DNA from 4 places in the Pseudocitrobacter corydidari genome. Region 4 is predicted to be linked to each of the others. Evidence: predicted binding sites of a transcription regulator. Region 4 holds the regulator's gene; each other region holds the start of a gene.
The links. Region 4 encodes CRP, which controls carbon source genes, mostly activating them, when cyclic AMP is high. Its sites were predicted from a motif close to ATGTGANNNNNNTCACAT; they were not measured.

Region 1: G163CM_RS06305 (iron-containing alcohol dehydrogenase) is a predicted target of CRP. The motif match lies at 1,693-1,710, and genes of this name have one in related genera.
Region 2: G163CM_RS10025 (ABC-F family ATPase) is a predicted target of CRP. The motif match lies at 1,622-1,639, and genes of this name have one in related genera.
Region 3: hpt (hypoxanthine phosphoribosyltransferase) is a predicted target of CRP. The motif match lies at 2,975-2,992, and genes of this name have one in related genera.

What each region holds. Positions count from the first base shown of each region.
Region 1 is NZ_CP087880.1:1,367,606-1,371,818, reverse strand. Features, by position in the region: gene G163CM_RS06310 (dihydrodipicolinate synthase family protein) at 1-436, opposite strand, end outside; gene G163CM_RS06305 (iron-containing alcohol dehydrogenase) at 440-1,597, opposite strand; gene dtnK (D-threonate kinase) at 1,766-3,001, shown strand; gene G163CM_RS06295 (D-threonate 4-phosphate dehydrogenase) at 2,994-3,980, shown strand; gene G163CM_RS06290 (DeoR/GlpR family DNA-binding transcription regulator) at 3,982-4,213, shown strand, end outside.
Region 2 is NZ_CP087880.1:2,159,204-2,163,416, forward strand. Features, by position in the region: gene G163CM_RS10025 (ABC-F family ATPase) at 1-1,519, opposite strand, end outside; gene ldtB (L,D-transpeptidase) at 1,737-2,657, shown strand; gene G163CM_RS10035 (GntR family transcriptional regulator) at 2,718-3,434, opposite strand; gene G163CM_RS10040 (glycoside hydrolase family 1 protein) at 3,455-4,213, opposite strand, start outside.
Region 3 is NZ_CP087880.1:2,964,094-2,968,306, forward strand. Features, by position in the region: gene G163CM_RS13865 (ABC transporter permease) at 1-524, opposite strand, end outside; gene G163CM_RS13870 (ABC transporter ATP-binding protein) at 521-1,447, opposite strand; gene can (carbonate dehydratase) at 1,553-2,215, shown strand; gene hpt (hypoxanthine phosphoribosyltransferase) at 2,310-2,846, opposite strand; gene G163CM_RS13885 (glucose/quinate/shikimate family membrane-bound PQQ-dependent dehydrogenase) at 3,052-4,213, shown strand, end outside.
Region 4 is NZ_CP087880.1:4,272,145-4,276,357, forward strand. Features, by position in the region: gene G163CM_RS19780 (YccS/YhfK family putative transporter) at 1-2,036, opposite strand, end outside; gene crp (cAMP-activated global transcriptional regulator CRP) at 2,085-2,717, opposite strand; gene G163CM_RS19790 (OsmC family protein) at 3,018-3,422, shown strand; gene G163CM_RS19795 (phosphoribulokinase) at 3,504-4,213, opposite strand, start outside.

The DNA of each region.
Region 1 (4,213 bases), 2.1 Mb from region 4:
GAATCGTATTGCCGGTGCGGGCCGGGATGTTATAGAGAAACATCGGAATGCTCAGCGCGTCGGCAATTGCGGTGTAATGGGCAATCAGCTCTTCTTGCTTCAGCGGCACGAAGAACGGGGTAATGACCGATACCGCATCTACGCCCATTTTCTCAATCTGCTGGCCCAGATGAATTGTTTCGCGCGTCGAGATCTCACCAATGTGCGCCACGACCGGTGCGCGGCCAGATACTTCATCCACGCAGGTTTGCGTAACGCTGAGTTTTTCCTGCTCGTTCAGCACAAAAAACTCGCCGTTGGTGCCGCCGCAAAAAATCGCGTTACCGGCTTCCAGTTGGCGATTCACCTGGACTTTTAACGCCGGAAGATTCAGACCGCCGGTCGCGGTAAATGGGGTGACGATGGCGGTTAATACACCTTCAATGGTTTTCGGCATGATTTATTCCTTAAATTTATGTTGCGGAAACAGTGTTTGGTAAATGGCCTGCACGTCCTGCTGATCAAGCTGGCAGGGGGCATTGTTCATCAGGCGTTTCACGTTCAATGCCGCCTCGCTAAGAGACGCAATATCTTCGGGCGGTACGCCTAGATCCGCGAGATTGTTGGGCAGTTTGAGTTGATTGACTAATGCCTGTAGCCAGGCCACCAGTGCGTGAGATTTCGCTTCCGCGCTCAGGGAGGTATCCGCGTCAGGAATGCAATCCCAGACCCGGGCAAATTTCTCAACCGCGTAAGGGCGTACGACGGCCATGCATGGCGCCAGCAAGATGGCATTCGCCACGCCGTGCGGAAGGTGATATTTCCCACCTAACGGGTAGGAGAGCGCATGAACCAGGTGCGTGCCCGCATGGGTAATCGCCACGCCGCCATAGTAAGACGCCCACAGCATTTCCAGTTTTGCGCGCAGATCCTGAGGATCGTTCACGGCGGGCTGAATATGCCGGAAAAGCTTACTTAGCCCGGTCAGGGCAGCGTTATCACTGACCGGGTTTGCCACGGTCGCGGTAAAACACTCCAGTAAGTGACAAAGCGCATCTATGCCTGTGGACGCTGCAATATGCGCAGGCATGCTGGTGGTCAGCTCGGGGAAAAGCGCCACGTAATCCGGTAGCAGCACCGGAGAAATAATACCCACCTTCGTGCTTTGCTCAGGGATCGCCAGAATCGCATTCGGCGTGGCTTCTGAACCGGTACCGGCGGTTGTAGGAATCAACCATGATTGCACCCGCTGCGTCGGTTTTTCACCGGCAAGCAGCGCATCCAGCCCCGGTGAATCAGGGTGACAAAGCACCGACAACAGTTTTGCGACATCCAGCACGCTGCCGCCGCCGACGCCCACCACCACATCAAACGAAGCGTTGCCGAGGTTCGCCATTTGCTGGCGCACATCATGATGCGTAGGCTCTGCGGGCACATTATCGTTAACGCTCACCTGCGGGCAGTGCTTTTCCAGTAAGGCGCGAATCTGCTGCACACCGTTAAGCTGCGCAATATTGCTGTCTGTGACCAGCAGCAATTTTCTAATGCCGGGTAAGAGCGATGTCAGGGAAGGGATTGCGCCTGCGCCGCTCAGTATGGTGCTGTTGATGATTACCACAAATAACCTCTCTTCTGGTGATTGAATTCAATCATGAAAAATGCCGTCGTCTACGTACCATGGCCTAATTTTATAATTTATCCGGGTGGTTAATAACTTGAGCTTGCTCACATTTAATCAAATGTGATTGAATATAATCATTCTCAACATAAACAACCCGGAGTGATGATGGAAAAGGGAATCAGTAAGCCGAGCATTCTCGTCGTGGCCGATGATTTCACGGGGGCCAACGACGCGGGGGTAAGTCTGGCGCAGGTGGGGCATACGGTTGATGTGGCCTTTGAAACGCCTTATCGCGGTGATGCCAGCGTATGGGTGATTAATAGCGACAGCCGGGCGATGGATCCTAAGCAGGCGGCGATGAAAATGACCTCGCTGATGCGCCATCTTCCCATGGCGAATAACCCGCCGCTCATGATTAAAAAGATAGACTCCACGCTGCGCGGCAATATCGGCGCGGAAATTGAAGCCCTGATGAGGGCCTGCGGTCTAACGGGCGCAGTGGTTGCTCCCGCATTTCCTCAGGCGGGAAGGACCACGGTGGACGGTGAGTGTCGGGTAAACGGCGTGCGGCTAACGGAAACCGAGTTTGCCAGCGATCCGAAAACCCCGGTAATGAGTGCCCGAATTACGGACATCATCCGGCTACAGACGGCCATTACATGCCAGCCCGTTACGGTTTCTCAGCTCAGCCATTTGTCTTGTGAGCAACCGTGGATTGGCGTGATGGATGCGCAGACGGACAACGACCTGGATCGCATCGCTGCCGCCGTGATGCAGGCTAAACAGCCGCTGCTGCTGGTCGGCTCCGCTGGTATTTGTAATGCCGTGGCCCGGCGCTCGGCGATAATGCCGCCACGCACCGTGCTGGCCATTATTGGTTCAATGAGCGAAATCGCTCAACAGCAGATTGCCACACTGCATTCACATCCACGCACCACAAAGATATACGTCGATGTTGAACACATTCTGGCAGGCGACGCCAGTGGCTATGGCGTGCGTATTGCTCAGGCCTTGCAGAAAGGAGACCACTGTATTGTCCACACCTGTACCGATTCTGTAGCAAGGCACCATATCGACACCCTTTGTCAGCGTTGGCAGATGAGTCGTACAGCGCTTGGCGAAAAGATTTGCCAGTTTCTCGGCGAACTCACCCGGCAGGTTTTGCTTCACGCAACGCCCGATGCGCTTTATCTCTCAGGTGGCGATGTGGCAATGGCGACGGCCAGCGCGTTAGGTGCGAGCGGGTTTCGTATTAGGAGAAACGTGGCGCAATGCGTTCCATATGGTCACTTTTTGGGCGGCGTCTGGTCACGTCCGGTGATGACGAAAGCAGGCGGGTTTGGCGATGAGACCACGTTGCGTCAGGTTCTGAATTTTATCGAGGAGAAAATGAGTGAATAATATTATTGCGGTAACCATGGGCGACCCGGCGGGTATTGGCCCGGAGATCATTATTAAATCCCTGACAGATGCCGGGCTTTCGGGCGCGCCGGTAGTGGTAGTAGGGTGCGTCCGCACGCTGCGACGTATTCTGGCGATGAATATCACGCCGCAGGCTGAGTTACGGGTCATTGAAAAGGTAAGCGACGCCCATTTTGCTCCCGGCGTGATTAACGTGATGGATGAGCCGCTGGCTAATCCCGATGCGCTGACACCCGGTGTGGTACAGGCTGCGGCAGGCGATTTAGCGTATCGCTGTATCAAACGTGCTACGGCCCTGGCCCTGGCAGGCGAGGTGAAAGCCATTGCCACGGCGCCGTTGAATAAAGAAGCTTTGCATCTTGGCGGGCATAACTATCCGGGCCATACGGAATTACTGGCGCATCTGACGGGCAGTGAAGAGTACGCGATGGTGCTCTATACCGATAAGCTCAAGGTTATTCATATTTCGACCCATATCTCACTGCGTAAATTCCTGGATACGCTGAACGGTGACCGGGTGAAGACGGTCATTCGTGTGGCGAACCACTTCCTGAAACGGGTTGGCATTGCGCGCCCACGTATTGCTGTGGCGGGTGTGAACCCGCATGCAGGGGAACACGGTTTATTTGGCACTGAGGAAATCGAGATTATCGCACCCGCGATTAAAGCAATGCAGGCCGAAGGTATCGATGTTACCGGCCCGTGCCCGCCGGATACCGTGTTTATGCAGTGCCACGACGGGCTGTACGATATGGTGGTCGCCATGTACCACGATCAGGGGCATATCCCGCTGAAACTGCTTGGTTTTTATGATGGTGTCAATATCACCGCCGGGCTGCCCTTTATTCGTACTTCTGCCGACCACGGCACCGCGTTTGATATTGCCTGGACAGGAAAAGCCAAGTCTGAGAGCATGGCGGTCTCCATCCAGTTAGCAATGCAGATTTCGCGGGAATAAAATGAAGGGATATAACCGGTTAGAGCAGATAATGGATTACCTGAAGAGCCACAATCTGGTCACCGTTGATGAGCTGGTGGCGGTAACTGATGCTTCACCGGCCACGATTCGTCGAGACCTGATAAAGCTCGATGAGCAGGGTGTTATCAGCCGAACACACGGCGGCGTGACGCTCAACCGGTTTATTCCTGCCCAACCGACGACCCATGAGAAAATGCAGCGCAGCCTGGCGG
Region 2 (4,213 bases), 2.1 Mb from region 4:
CAATCACGCGCGTCGCCAGTGAGCTCACAAATTCACGGTCGTGGGAAACAAAGATCAGCGTGCCCGGATACATTTCCAGCGCCATGTTCAGCGATTCAATGGATTCCATATCCAGGTGGTTGGTCGGTTCATCCATGACCAGCACGTTCGGTTTTTCCATCATCAGTTTACCGAACAGCATGCGACCTTTCTCACCACCGGAAAGTACTTTCGCTGGTTTCTTGATATCGTCCTGGCTGAACAGCAGGCGACCAAGAATGCTGCGCACCGCCTGTTCGTCGTCGCCTTCCTGTTTCCACTGGCTCATCCATTCGAAGACGGTCAGGTCATTTTCAAATTCGAATTCATGATCCTGCGCGTAGTAGCCGATTTGCGCGTTTTCGGACCATTTCACCGTACCGTGATCCGGCGTTAAATCGCCCATCAGGGTTTTCATCAGCGTGGATTTACCGACGCCGTTGGTCCCCAAAATCGCCAGCTTCTCGCCCACTTCCAGCAGCAGGTTAACGCCTTTAAACAGCGGGCCGTTATCAAAGCCTTTGCTGAGCGCTTCCACTTCCAGCGCGTTACGGAACAGCTTCTTATCCTGCTCAAAACGAATGAACGGGTTCTGACGGCTGGACGCTTTGACTTCGTCGAGTTTGATTTTATCAATCTGGCGCGCGCGGGACGTTGCCTGGCGAGATTTAGAGGCGTTGGCGCTAAAGCGGCTGACGAAGGATTGCAGGTCAGCAATCTGCGCTTTTTTCTTGGCGTTATCGGCCAGCAGACGCTCACGCGCCTGGGTCGCGGCAGTCATGTATTCGTCATAGTTACCGGCGTAGACGCGCAGCTCACCGTAGTCGAGATCCGCCATGTGGGTACAGACCATGTTCAGGAAGTGACGGTCGTGCGAAATGATGATCATGGTGCTGTCGCGCTCGTTCAGCACCTGCTCCAGCCAGCGAATGGTGTCGATGTCCAGGTTGTTGGTCGGTTCATCGAGCAGCAGAATATCCGGGTTAGAGAACAGCGCCTGCGCCAGAAGCACACGCAGTTTCCAGCCAGGTGCGACTTCGCTCATCGGGCCGTAATGCTGTTCCAGCGGAATCCCCACGCCCAGCAGCAGTTCACCGGCACGCGCTTCGGCGGAATAACCGTCCATTTCGCCGTAGAGCACTTCGAGGTCGGCCACTTTATAGCCATCTTCTTCGCTCATTTCCGGCAGCGCGTAGATGCGATCGCGTTCTTGTTTAACTTCCCACAGTTCACCGTGTCCCATGATGACCGTATCCAGAACGCTGAACTCTTCGAAGGCGAACTGATCCTGACGCAGCTTACCGATGCGCTCGTTCGGGTCGAGAGAGACGTTGCCCAGCGTCGGCTCAAGGTCGCCGCCGAGGATTTTCATAAAGGTGGATTTGCCGCTCCCGTTAGCGCCAATCAGGCCGTAACGGTTGCCGCCGCCAAATTTGACGGAGATGTTTTCGAACAGCGGCTTACTGCCAAACTGCATGGTAACGTTGCTGGTAACTAACACGGAAGTATCCTGAGGAATGTGACAAACCGCCTATTATGCCACAATTCCGAATTAAAATCGCCCGCCTTCGTAACGCGCTAAACTGTCACCTAAGTGAAAAAAATGTGATTTCGTACACATCCGAATTCCCTGTTGCCGGGAATGCACATATAATGCGCTTCCATCATACATCCGATTTTCCAACCACAGCCTGAGTGGCACTGATATCTCGAACAACATGAACATGAAATTAACAACACTTTTCGCTGCGGCGCTTGCAGTCGTTGGCTTCTGTAAAACCGCATCCGCAGTGACATATCCGTTACCGACGGATGGTAGTCGTGTCATTGGTCAGAATCAGGTGATCACCATCCCTGAAAATAACAAGCAGCCGCTGGAATACTTTGCGGCGCAGTATCAGATGGGTCTTTCCAATATGCTGGAAGCGAACCCAGGCGTGGATACGTATCTGCCGAAAGGCGGCACCGTGCTGACCATTCCGCAGCAGCTGATTCTGCCGGATACCGTGCATGAGGGTATCGTCATCAACAGCGCGGAAATGCGTCTGTACTACTATCCGAAAGGCACGAATACCGTGATCGTGCTGCCAATCGGTATTGGCCAGTTGGGGAAAGACACCCCGATCAACTGGACCACCAAAGTAGAGCGTAAGAAAGCAGGCCCGACATGGACGCCGACGGCAAAAATGCACGCAGAATATGCCGCAGCAGGCAACCCGCTGCCGGCAGTGGTTCCGGCTGGCCCGGATAACCCGATGGGCCTTTACGCGCTGTATATTGGCCGCCTGTATGCGATTCACGGCACCAACGCCAACTTTGGTATCGGCCTGCGTGTGAGCCACGGTTGTGTGCGTCTGCGTAACGAAGACATCAAATTCCTGTTCGAAAGTGTGCCGGTCGGCACCCGCGTTCAGTTTATTGATGAGCCGGTGAAAGCGACCACCGAACCGGATGGCAGCCGCTTCATCGAAGTTCACAACCCACTGTCTACGACCGAAGCACAGTTCGAAGGCGGTGAAACTGTTCCGGTTACGCTGAACTCTTCTGTGCAGAAAGTGACCTCTCAGTCTGACGTAGACCAGGACGTGCTGAACCAGGCGATTCAGAGCCGTGCCGGTATTCCGATTCGTCTGAACTGATTCGGTTCAGATGCAAAAATGGCGAAGCTGATGCTTCGCCATTTTTTTGGGGTAATACCCTCACCCATTATTCACCATCACAAACCCGCCGTGGTCATAGCGATAATGGCAGTGCGCATACTCCAGCGGCGTACCGTCTTCCAGATAAATAACCTGCTCCAGCTCCAGCACCGGATCGGTCTCGTCGCAGTTGAGATACTCTCTGTCGCGAGCATCCGGCTTACAGGCTCGCACCACGCGATAAGAGCCCATCATCTTCAAGCCCAGCGTCTCGCGCACGTAGCGGAATACCGAACTTTCCAGATGTGATTTATTGAGCCCCGGCACCAGCGCAACCGGCATCACCGTCATATCCAGCGAAATCGGTTCACCGTTCACTAAACGCAAGCGAATAAAATCATAGACCGGCGCATCGGCACTCATCAGCAGCGAGGCTTGCTCTTTTTCATTCGGGAAGCGCACCTCAAAGGCAATCACCTGGCTTGTCACCTCGCCGAGGTGCCGCCAGGTTTCCGTTGCGCCGAAGTAGTCGCTGCCCGCGACATCCCACTGCGAAAGCTGGCGGAAGTTTTTACGCACAAACGTCCCCTGCCCCTGACGCGCGTAGATAATGCCTTCAACAATCAGCTGGCGCATCGCCTGCTGAATGGTCATGCGGCTGGTGTTGAATTCAGCCGCCAGCGCCAGCTGATCGGGCAGCGGCTCCGTCGCCGGATAACGCTGGCTCTGAATACGCTGCTTAATTTCCTGTGCGATGGAGAGGTACTTCGCCGCCATCTTCCGCTCCTTAATGGGTGTTACATCTCTTCGCCGTTGCTGTGAATCACCCGCTTCAACCACGCGTAGCTTTTCTTCGGCACGCGGCGCAAATCTTTCAAATCATGGTTTTCCCGGTTCACATACACCACGCCATAACGCTTACGCATGTCGCCCTGGGAGCTGAGAATATCAATTAACCCCCAGCCCAGATAGCCTATCACCTGTGCGCCATCCTCAAAAATGGCCTCTTTCATAGCATTGATGTGGTCGCGATGATAGGCGATGCGGTAATCATCGGCGACGGGCGTTTCGCCGTCCCAGGATTCAATCACCCCGATGCCGTTCTCTATCGGGAAGACCGGCAGACGCCAGTCGTTATAGTATCGCGTAATGATGCTGCGGAACCCAAGCGGATCGATTTGCCAGTTCCATTCAGTGGCTTTGAGGTGTGGGTTGGGCGTATCGCCAAACAGCATATAGTTATTGACGGCAGTACCTTGCGGGATGGGATCGCTGCTCAGCGTACGGCTGGCGTAGTAACTGAAGGCCATATAATCATTTTTGAGCGTCGCAAGCGCGGCGAGGTCTTCCTCGCGATAGATATCACGCAGACCTTCGCGTTCGACAAACGCCATCACTTCCGGGCTGTAGCCCTGCCCCGCAAACGCGCGTAGCAGATTCTGGTTGAAGAATTCGTCGAGTTGACGGGCGCAGAACACATCGCGCGGTTTGCAGGTTGCCGGGTACACCTGGGCGTGCGCCAACATGCCGCCCATCAGTTTTCCGGGTTTGGTTTC
Region 3 (4,213 bases), 1.3 Mb from region 4:
GTCGGGATCAGGCTGATGTCATCAAAGGTTTTCGCAAAGACCGCATTTAGCAGGCCCGCCAGCGAGAACAGCACCGCTGTCAGAATCAGCGTTAGCGCGACAAATACCCATGAATGTACCTGGAATGGCACAAAGAACAGGGAGATTGCGGTCACCAGAATCCCGACACAGAGACCACGCGCCACGCCGCCGCCGACATAACCGGCGATGATCACATGCGTCGGTACGGGTGCCACCAGCAACTCTTCAATATTGCGCTGGAACTTCGCGCTAAAGAATGAAGAGGCGACGTTGGCATAGGCGTTAGTGATAACAGACATCATGATCAGCCCCGGCACAATAAACTGCATATAGCTAAAGCCGTGCATTTCACCGATACGCGAGCCAATCAGGTTACCGAAGATAATAAAGTAGAGGGTCATGGTGATGACCGGCGGCACCAGCGTTTGCACCCAGATGCGCATGAAACGGTGGATCTCTTTCGCCCAGATGCTTTTCAGCGCCACCCAATAAAGCTGCATCATGCCTGCTCTCCTTGTTTTTCATGGACCAGCGAGACAAACAGCTCTTCCAGTCGGTTCGCTTTGTTACGCATACTTAATACCTGAATGCCCTGCGCGCTAAGCTGAGCGAATACGCTGTTGATCCCCTGCTCACGCAGCACTTCCACTTCTAACGTTGAGGTGTCGACCAGTCGATACTGATAGCCTTCGAGCGTCGGCAGCGGGCTCTTCGGCGCTAAATCCAGAATGAAGGTTTCCGATTTCAGTTTAGAAAGCAGATTCTTCATCGAGGTATTTTCCACCAGCGTACCGTGCTGAATGATGCCGATGTTGCGGCACAGCATTTCAGCTTCTTCCAGGTAGTGAGTGGTAAGAATGATTGTGGTGCCTTTGTCGTTTAAATCCTTCAAAAAGCCCCACATTGAGCGGCGAAGTTCGATATCCACGCCCGCCGTCGGTTCATCAAGAATCAGCAGTTTTGGCTCGTGCATCAACGCGCGGGCAATCATCAAACGACGCTTCATCCCACCGGACAACATACGCGCACGTTCGTTACGCTTTTCCCACAGATCGAGCTGTTTTAAATACTTTTCGCTGCGTTCAATGGCATCTTTATGTTCAACACCATAATAGCCCGCCTGATGCACCACAATCTGCTGCACGGTTTCAAACGGGTTGAAGTTAAACTCCTGCGGCACCAGGCCTAGCTGGCGTTTGGCGTTGACCACATCTTTTTGCAGATCGTAGCCAAACACGCTCACAGATCCCGACGATTTGTTCACCAGCGAACTGATGATGCCGATAGTGGTCGATTTACCCGCACCGTTCGGCCCGAGCAGCGCGTAGAAGTCTCCGGCTTCCACTTGCAGGTCGATTCCGCGCAGTGCCTGGACGCCCCCAGGATAGGTTTTTTTAAGCTGTTTTAGTTCCAGTGCAATGGTCATTGAATATCTCTTTTGAATTCTTGCGTTCAATGTATGGTTTTAAAAAAAGTCGAGTTGACCTATATTAGCGCAACGCACTTACTTGGTTACAGGTCGTTAACCTCCATGAAAGACATAGATACACTCATCAGCAACAATGAACTATGGTCAAAAATGCTGGTGGAAGAGGACCCCGGATTTTTCGAGAAACTGGCGCAAGCGCAGAAACCGCGCTTTCTATGGATTGGATGTTCCGACAGCCGCGTTCCCGCCGAACGTTTAACCGGCCTTGAGCCGGGCGAATTATTTGTTCACCGAAATGTTGCCAACCTGGTCATTCACACCGATTTGAACTGCCTCTCCGTGGTTCAGTACGCGGTGGATGTGCTGGAAGTTGAGCACATCATCATTTGCGGCCACTACGGCTGCGGCGGTGTTCAGGCAGCGGTTGAAAACCCGGAGCTCGGCCTTATCAACAACTGGTTACTGCACATTCGCGATATCTGGTTCAAACACAGTTCACTGTTAGGCGAAATGCCGCAGGAGCGCCGTCTGGACACGCTTTGCGAACTGAACGTAATGGAACAGGTGTATAACCTGGGTCACTCTACCATTATGCAGTCAGCGTGGAAACGTGGGCAGAAAGTGACGGTTCACGGCTGGGCCTACGGTATTCACGACGGCCTGCTGCGCGATCTCGATGTGACGGCAACCAACCGCGAAACCCTGGAGCAGCGCTATCGCCACGGGATTTCCAACCTCAAGCTGAAACACGCTAACCACAAGTAACATCTGTTAAAAAGCCGGGCGGCGTCATTGCCTCACCCGGCTCAGGACAGGTTGGTTGAATAAGCGAGGCGCCATCAGGCGTTTCGCTTTTTTATTACTCGTCCAGCAGGACCACTTTCCCGACATACGGCAGATGGCGATAACGCTGTGCGTAATCGATACCATAACCCACCACAAACTCGTCTTCAATGGCAAAGCCCACGTACTCAACCGGCACGTTCACTTCGCGGCGGGACGGTTTATCCAGCAGCGTACAGATAGCCAGTGATTTCGGCCCACGCAGGCTGAGAATTTCGCGTACTTTCGACAGCGTATTCCCGGAGTCGATGATGTCTTCCACGATTAAAACATCTTTACCGCGAATGTCTTCATCCAGGTCTTTAAGGATCTTCACGTCACGGGTGGTGGACATACCGCTGCCGTAGCTGGAAGCCGTCATAAAATCGACTTCGTGGGAGACATGCACTTCACGGCACAGGTCAGCCATGAACATAAATGAGCCGCGCAGCAAACCCACTAACACCATTTCACTGCCACTGTCTTTATAGTGCTCAGTAATCTGACGGCCCAATTCAGCGATACGCGCTTTGATCTCCGCTTCCGGGATCATCACTTCCACAGTATGTTTCATAAAACTAACCATATGATTTTATAGGTAAATCTTTCGACCCCCCGGCGCTACGCCCGGACGTCGTTCGGCAAGCGCGACAGTATACCAGCAAATCGATTTCTCCGCTGAATTGGATAATAAAGCAAATTTTGTGATACCCGTCACACTTGTTAAATCCTATAATCAATTGAAAGCAATAATTAACAAACTGACGCGAGTATTCTCTATGGCAGAAACAAATTCACAACAACCACGATTACTCGTGGTGCTCACGGCCGTTTTTGCGGCTATCTGTGGGCTCTATCTTCTCATCGGAGGAGGCTGGCTGGTCGCCATTGGCGGCTCCTGGTACTACCCTATTGCAGGTCTGGTGATGCTGGCCGTTGCAGCGATGCTGTGGCGCGGCAAGCGTGCGGCGCTTTGGTTATATGCGGCTTTCCTGCTGGCGACCATGATTTGGGGCGTTTGGGAAGTCGGCTTTGACTTCTGGGCGCTGACCCCCCGCAGCGATATTCTGGTCTTCTTCGGTATCTGGCTGATTCTGCCCTTTGTCTGGCGTCGCTTGATTATCCCTTCCGGCGGGGCCGTTGCCGCGCTGGTTGTCGCGCTGCTGATTAGCGGCGGCATCCTGACCTGGGCTGGCTTCAATGACCCGCAGGAAGTGAACGGTACGCTGAGTGCTGATGCAACCCCAGCCGAGCCGATTTCCACCGTGGCCGATCAAGACTGGCCAGCCTATGGTCGTAATCAGGAAGGCCAGCGTTTCTCCCCCCTCAAGCAGATCAACGCCGAGAACGTTCACAAGTTAAAAGAAGCCTGGGTTTTCCGCACGGGTGACCTGAAGCGCGAAGACGATCCGGGTGAGCTGACCAACGAAGTGACGCCGATTAAAGTCGGCAACATGCTTTATCTCTGTACCGCCCACCAGCGTCTGTTCGCGCTTGATGCGGCCACCGGGAAAGAGAAGTGGCATTTCGACCCACAACTGAATTCCAATTCCAGCTTCCAGCACGTCACCTGCCGTGGTGTTTCATACCACGAAGCGCGCGCTGAAACAGCGAGCCCGGAAGTGGTAGCCGACTGTCCACGTCGTATCATTCTGCCTGTGAATGATGGTCGTCTGTTTGCGGTCAACGCTGAAACCGGCAAGCTGTGCGAAACCTTTGCCAACAAAGGTATCCTCAACCTGCAAACCAACATGCCGGATACCACACCGGGCCTGTATGAACCGACCTCTCCACCGATTATTACCGATAAAACTATCGTGATAGCTGGTTCGGTGACCGATAACTTCTCAACCCGTGAAACCTCCGGCGTTATTCGCGGTTTTGATGTCAACACGGGCAAACTGCTGTGGGCCTTTGATCCGGGCGCGAAAGATCCGAACG
Region 4 (4,213 bases):
CGCTGACGCCATGCCACCGACGAAATGGTGTGCATGGTGTTGAGGTGGCCCAGAATACGCTGGAGATGCTGTTCCATGGTGCTGAGTGGCCCGTGGGAGAGCGTATCCGGCGACTCCATGATGTTCACATCCCCACTGCTGCCCGATTCATCATACTCCAGGCGCTGCTGACAGCGTTGCAGGGCGACTTCACACGATTCCAGATAACGTTGCATCAGCTCCGGCGAGAGCGTGTCGTGCTCGCGCGCAAGCGTGGTCATGGCGTTGATATGCTCGACGATGAACTGGCTGTGGGTCACCCACAGTTTCATATCTTCCAGATAGTGCGTATTAAAGCCCGGTTCCTGCATCGCCTGATTGAGCGAGTTAAACAGGGCGTTGTGCGCCTGGTTGACGCGCATACGTTGATACGCCAGTTTTTCAGCGGAAGGATCGTCACTCAAAATTAACTGTATTGCTTCCTGATCCGCCTCCAGCGCAGAGTGCGCATTTTTGCGCAGCAGACCGCTTTGCCACTGCGGCCACAGCCACAGCATGCCGCCAAAGGCAATCAGGCAGCCGATAATCGTATCGGCGAAACGCGCGACGATAAACTGCTCGCCGTTGAGCGTCAGCAATTGCAGGGTATATACCGCCGTAATGGTGAAACCCACGGTCGCCCAGCCGTAGCTTTTACGAATGATCAGATAACTTATCAGGGTGATCACCAGCATCGCGGTCAGCGCGAATCCCTCCGGGAAATGGTAGTGCAGCGTGACCGCGGCGATAACCAGCCCCGCCAGCGTGCCCGCCGCTCGGTGGAAGATACGCACACGCGTCGCGCCGTAGCCGTTTTGCGTCACCAGCAAGACGGTCATTAATATCCAGTAGGGTTTCGGCAGATGCAGCGCCGCGCCCATCAGGCTGGCGATGCTCAACATCACGCTTAAACGCGCGGCATTACGCAGGGCGGGCGATTTCAGCGACAGATAGCTTTTCAGCGCCGGGAACAGCGGCAGGCGGCGCTCTTTATCGGCCATCAGGTTACGCGGATAAAGCGGACGCTGCGCGCGCAGGACTTTGGCGATGCGGCTGAAGTGCCAGGCGCAGAACTGCCCGACCGGGTTATCGGGATGCTGGCGGGCAATTTTCTCCAGCGCGCCAATTTGCTTATCCATATTGAAGCGCGTCGGGAAGCGGTGATAAAGAATGTCATCGGCCATTACCCGCAGGCGCGCGGCGACGGTTTGCGCGTTCCAGCGGATTACCGCTTCGGCGTGGCTGCGCTCGACCAGTTTTTGCACCTCTTCTGGCTGGTGCAGGCTCACCGAAATGTGTTCCTGTAAATCCAGCCCCATCTGGAAGGCGCGCAGCAGGCGCTTGTAATCATTGTGCTGATTGGCCGCCAGCATGTGCATCTGCTGGTAACACTGGGAAATCAGGTCGACCACTTTCTGCTGACGATTAAGCAACGGCGGCAGGGCGGTATTGGGGTCGGTATGTTGCGTCAGCAGGCTATATTTGGCTTCGCAGTACTCCGCCAGTTGGCGGTAAAGCAGGCTCAACGACTCGCGCAGCGGCTGTTCGCGCCATAGCCAGAACCAGAACCAGTTAAACAGCCCGTACCATAGCGTGCCGAGCGCGTAGATAAGCAGCGGTTCCCAGATGGGCATATTGCCCGCCAGGCTCAGGGTAAAAATGGCGGCAATCAGCGAGGCCGGAAGCAATCGCCCGTGCAGCGCGCTGATTTCGGCGGTAACGCCCAGCACCATCGCCAGACCGGTAAGAATAAACGGCAGCGGGATATCATCGGCCAGCAACAGTTGCACAATCAGGCTGCAACCGGCGAACAGAGACCCACCGATAATCAGGCGTTTGAAGAAGCGTTTATGGGGAGTATCCAGCCCGGCGATGTTGCAGCAGGCAGGCACTAAAGAGAACAGTAAGCCGTGTTGAAGCTGGCCGAGGATCAGGCCGACGGCGACCGGCAAACATAACACCAGCGTTTGCCGCAGTGCATAGTTGACTTCCGGGTGGTAAATCAGCCTGCGCCACATAAGAGACAAAAACGGCGTATTGCGCGAACAATACGCCGTCAGACGAGATTAACGCGTGCCGTAAACGACGATCGTTTTACCGTGTGCGGAGATCAGGTTCTGATCTTCCAGCATCTTCAGAATGCGGCCCACGGTTTCGCGGGAGCAACCGACGATCTGACCGATTTCCTGACGGGTGATTTTGATCTGCATACCGTCCGGGTGGGTCATGGCATCCGGCTGTTTTGCCAGATTCAGCAGCGTCTGTGCGATACGACCGGTAACGTCGAGGAACGCCAGGTTGCCCACTTTCTCAGAGGTAACCTGCAGACGGCGCGCCATCTGAGAGGAGAGACGCATCAGGATATCCGGGTTAACCTGGATGAGCTGACGGAATTTCTTATAGGAGATTTCAGCCACTTCACAGGCGGTTTTCGCCCGAACCCAGGCGCTACGTTCCTGGCCTTCTTCAAACAGGCCCAGTTCACCGATGAAATCGCCCTGGTTGAGGTAGGAAAGGATCATCTCTTTGCCTTCCTCATCCTTGATGAGTACTGCCACGGAGCCTTTAACGATGTAGTACAGCGTTTCCGCTTTTTCACCCTGGTGAATCAGCGTGCTCTTCGATGGGTACTTATGAATGTGGCAATGAGACAAGAACCATTCGAGTGTCGGGTCTGTTTGCGGTTTGCCAAGCACCATGCGCGGTTATCCTCTGTTATAAGCTATCGCCAGCGGCAAATCAGGCTACCACTGGTGGAAATAATGTCCTTCCCTCTACCTGGGAAGTTGGCCGTCAAAAATTGTCGCAGCCAGTATGTGATGTCCTCTGCATACATGCAGTACGTTTATGTATCTCTGTAGCATCCCGACTGTTTTAGCATAGCTTTCGCCGTGTGTCTCCTGGTGTCTCGCTTCAGCATGACCCAGGTCTACTTCCGTTGCGAGATTTGTTATGTGCGCGTAATCTGACAATAAATTTGCAACTCTGGAGTGACTATTATGCAAGCGCGTGTGAAATGGGTTGAAGGGTTAACCTTCCTGGGTGAGTCGGCTTCCGGGCACCAGATTCTAATGGATGGCAACTCAGGTGATAAAGCGCCAAGCCCGATGGAAGTCGTGCTGATGGCTGCGGGCGGTTGTAGCGCTATTGACGTCGTGTCAATCCTGCAAAAGGGCCGTTACGACGTGACCGATTGTGAAGTTAAGCTGACCTCTGAACGCCGCGAAGAAGCGCCACGTCTGTTCACGCACATCAATCTGCACTTCATTGTGACCGGCAAAGAACTGAAAGATGCGGCGGTGTCCCGGGCGGTGGATTTGTCCGCTGAGAAGTACTGTTCAGTGGCGCTGATGCTGGGCAAAGCGGTGAACATTACCCATTCTTATGAGGTGGTGGAGGGGTAACGCCCGCGTCGCCTTTATGTCGGATGGCGGCTACGCCTTATCCGACCTACGAAAGCTTTGTAGGTCGGGTAAGGTGCTATTTCACCCAATCTTCTTCCCTTCCATCAACCGCTGCACCAGCGGCGTCATGATCAATTCCATCGCCAGCCCCATCTTGCCGCCGGGAACGACCAGCGTATTCATATGAGAGATAAACGAGCCTTGCAGCATCGCCAGCAGCCAGGGGAAATCGATATTGTCGAGATTGCGGAAGTGGATCACCACAAAGCTCTCATCCAGCGACGGAATGCCTTTGGCGGCGAAGGGATCGGAGGTATCGACCGTTGGCACACGCTGGAAGTTAAGATGGGTGCGCGAGAACTGCGGGGTGATGTAGTTGATGTAATCTTCCATCGAACGCACCACGGAATCCATCACCGCCTCGCGGGAGTGACCGCGCTCGCTGGTGTCGCGGATCATCTTTTGGATCCACTCCAGGTTTACAATCGGCACCACGCCTACCAGTAAATCGACATGCTTTGCCACATCATGATGCGGGGTGACCACGCCGCCGTGCAGCCCTTCATAGAACAGCACGTCGGTCGGCTCAGGCAGCGGTTGCCAGGGGGTAAAGGTTCCCGGCACCTGATTCCACGGCACCGCTTCATCGTAGGTGTGCAGATATTTTCGCGACTGTCCGGTACCGCTGTGCCCGTACTCGCGGAACGTCTGTTCCAGCAGGCTGAAGTCGTTGGCATCCGGGCCGAAGTAGCTGATATGACGGCCCATATCACGCGCTTTACGAATGGCTA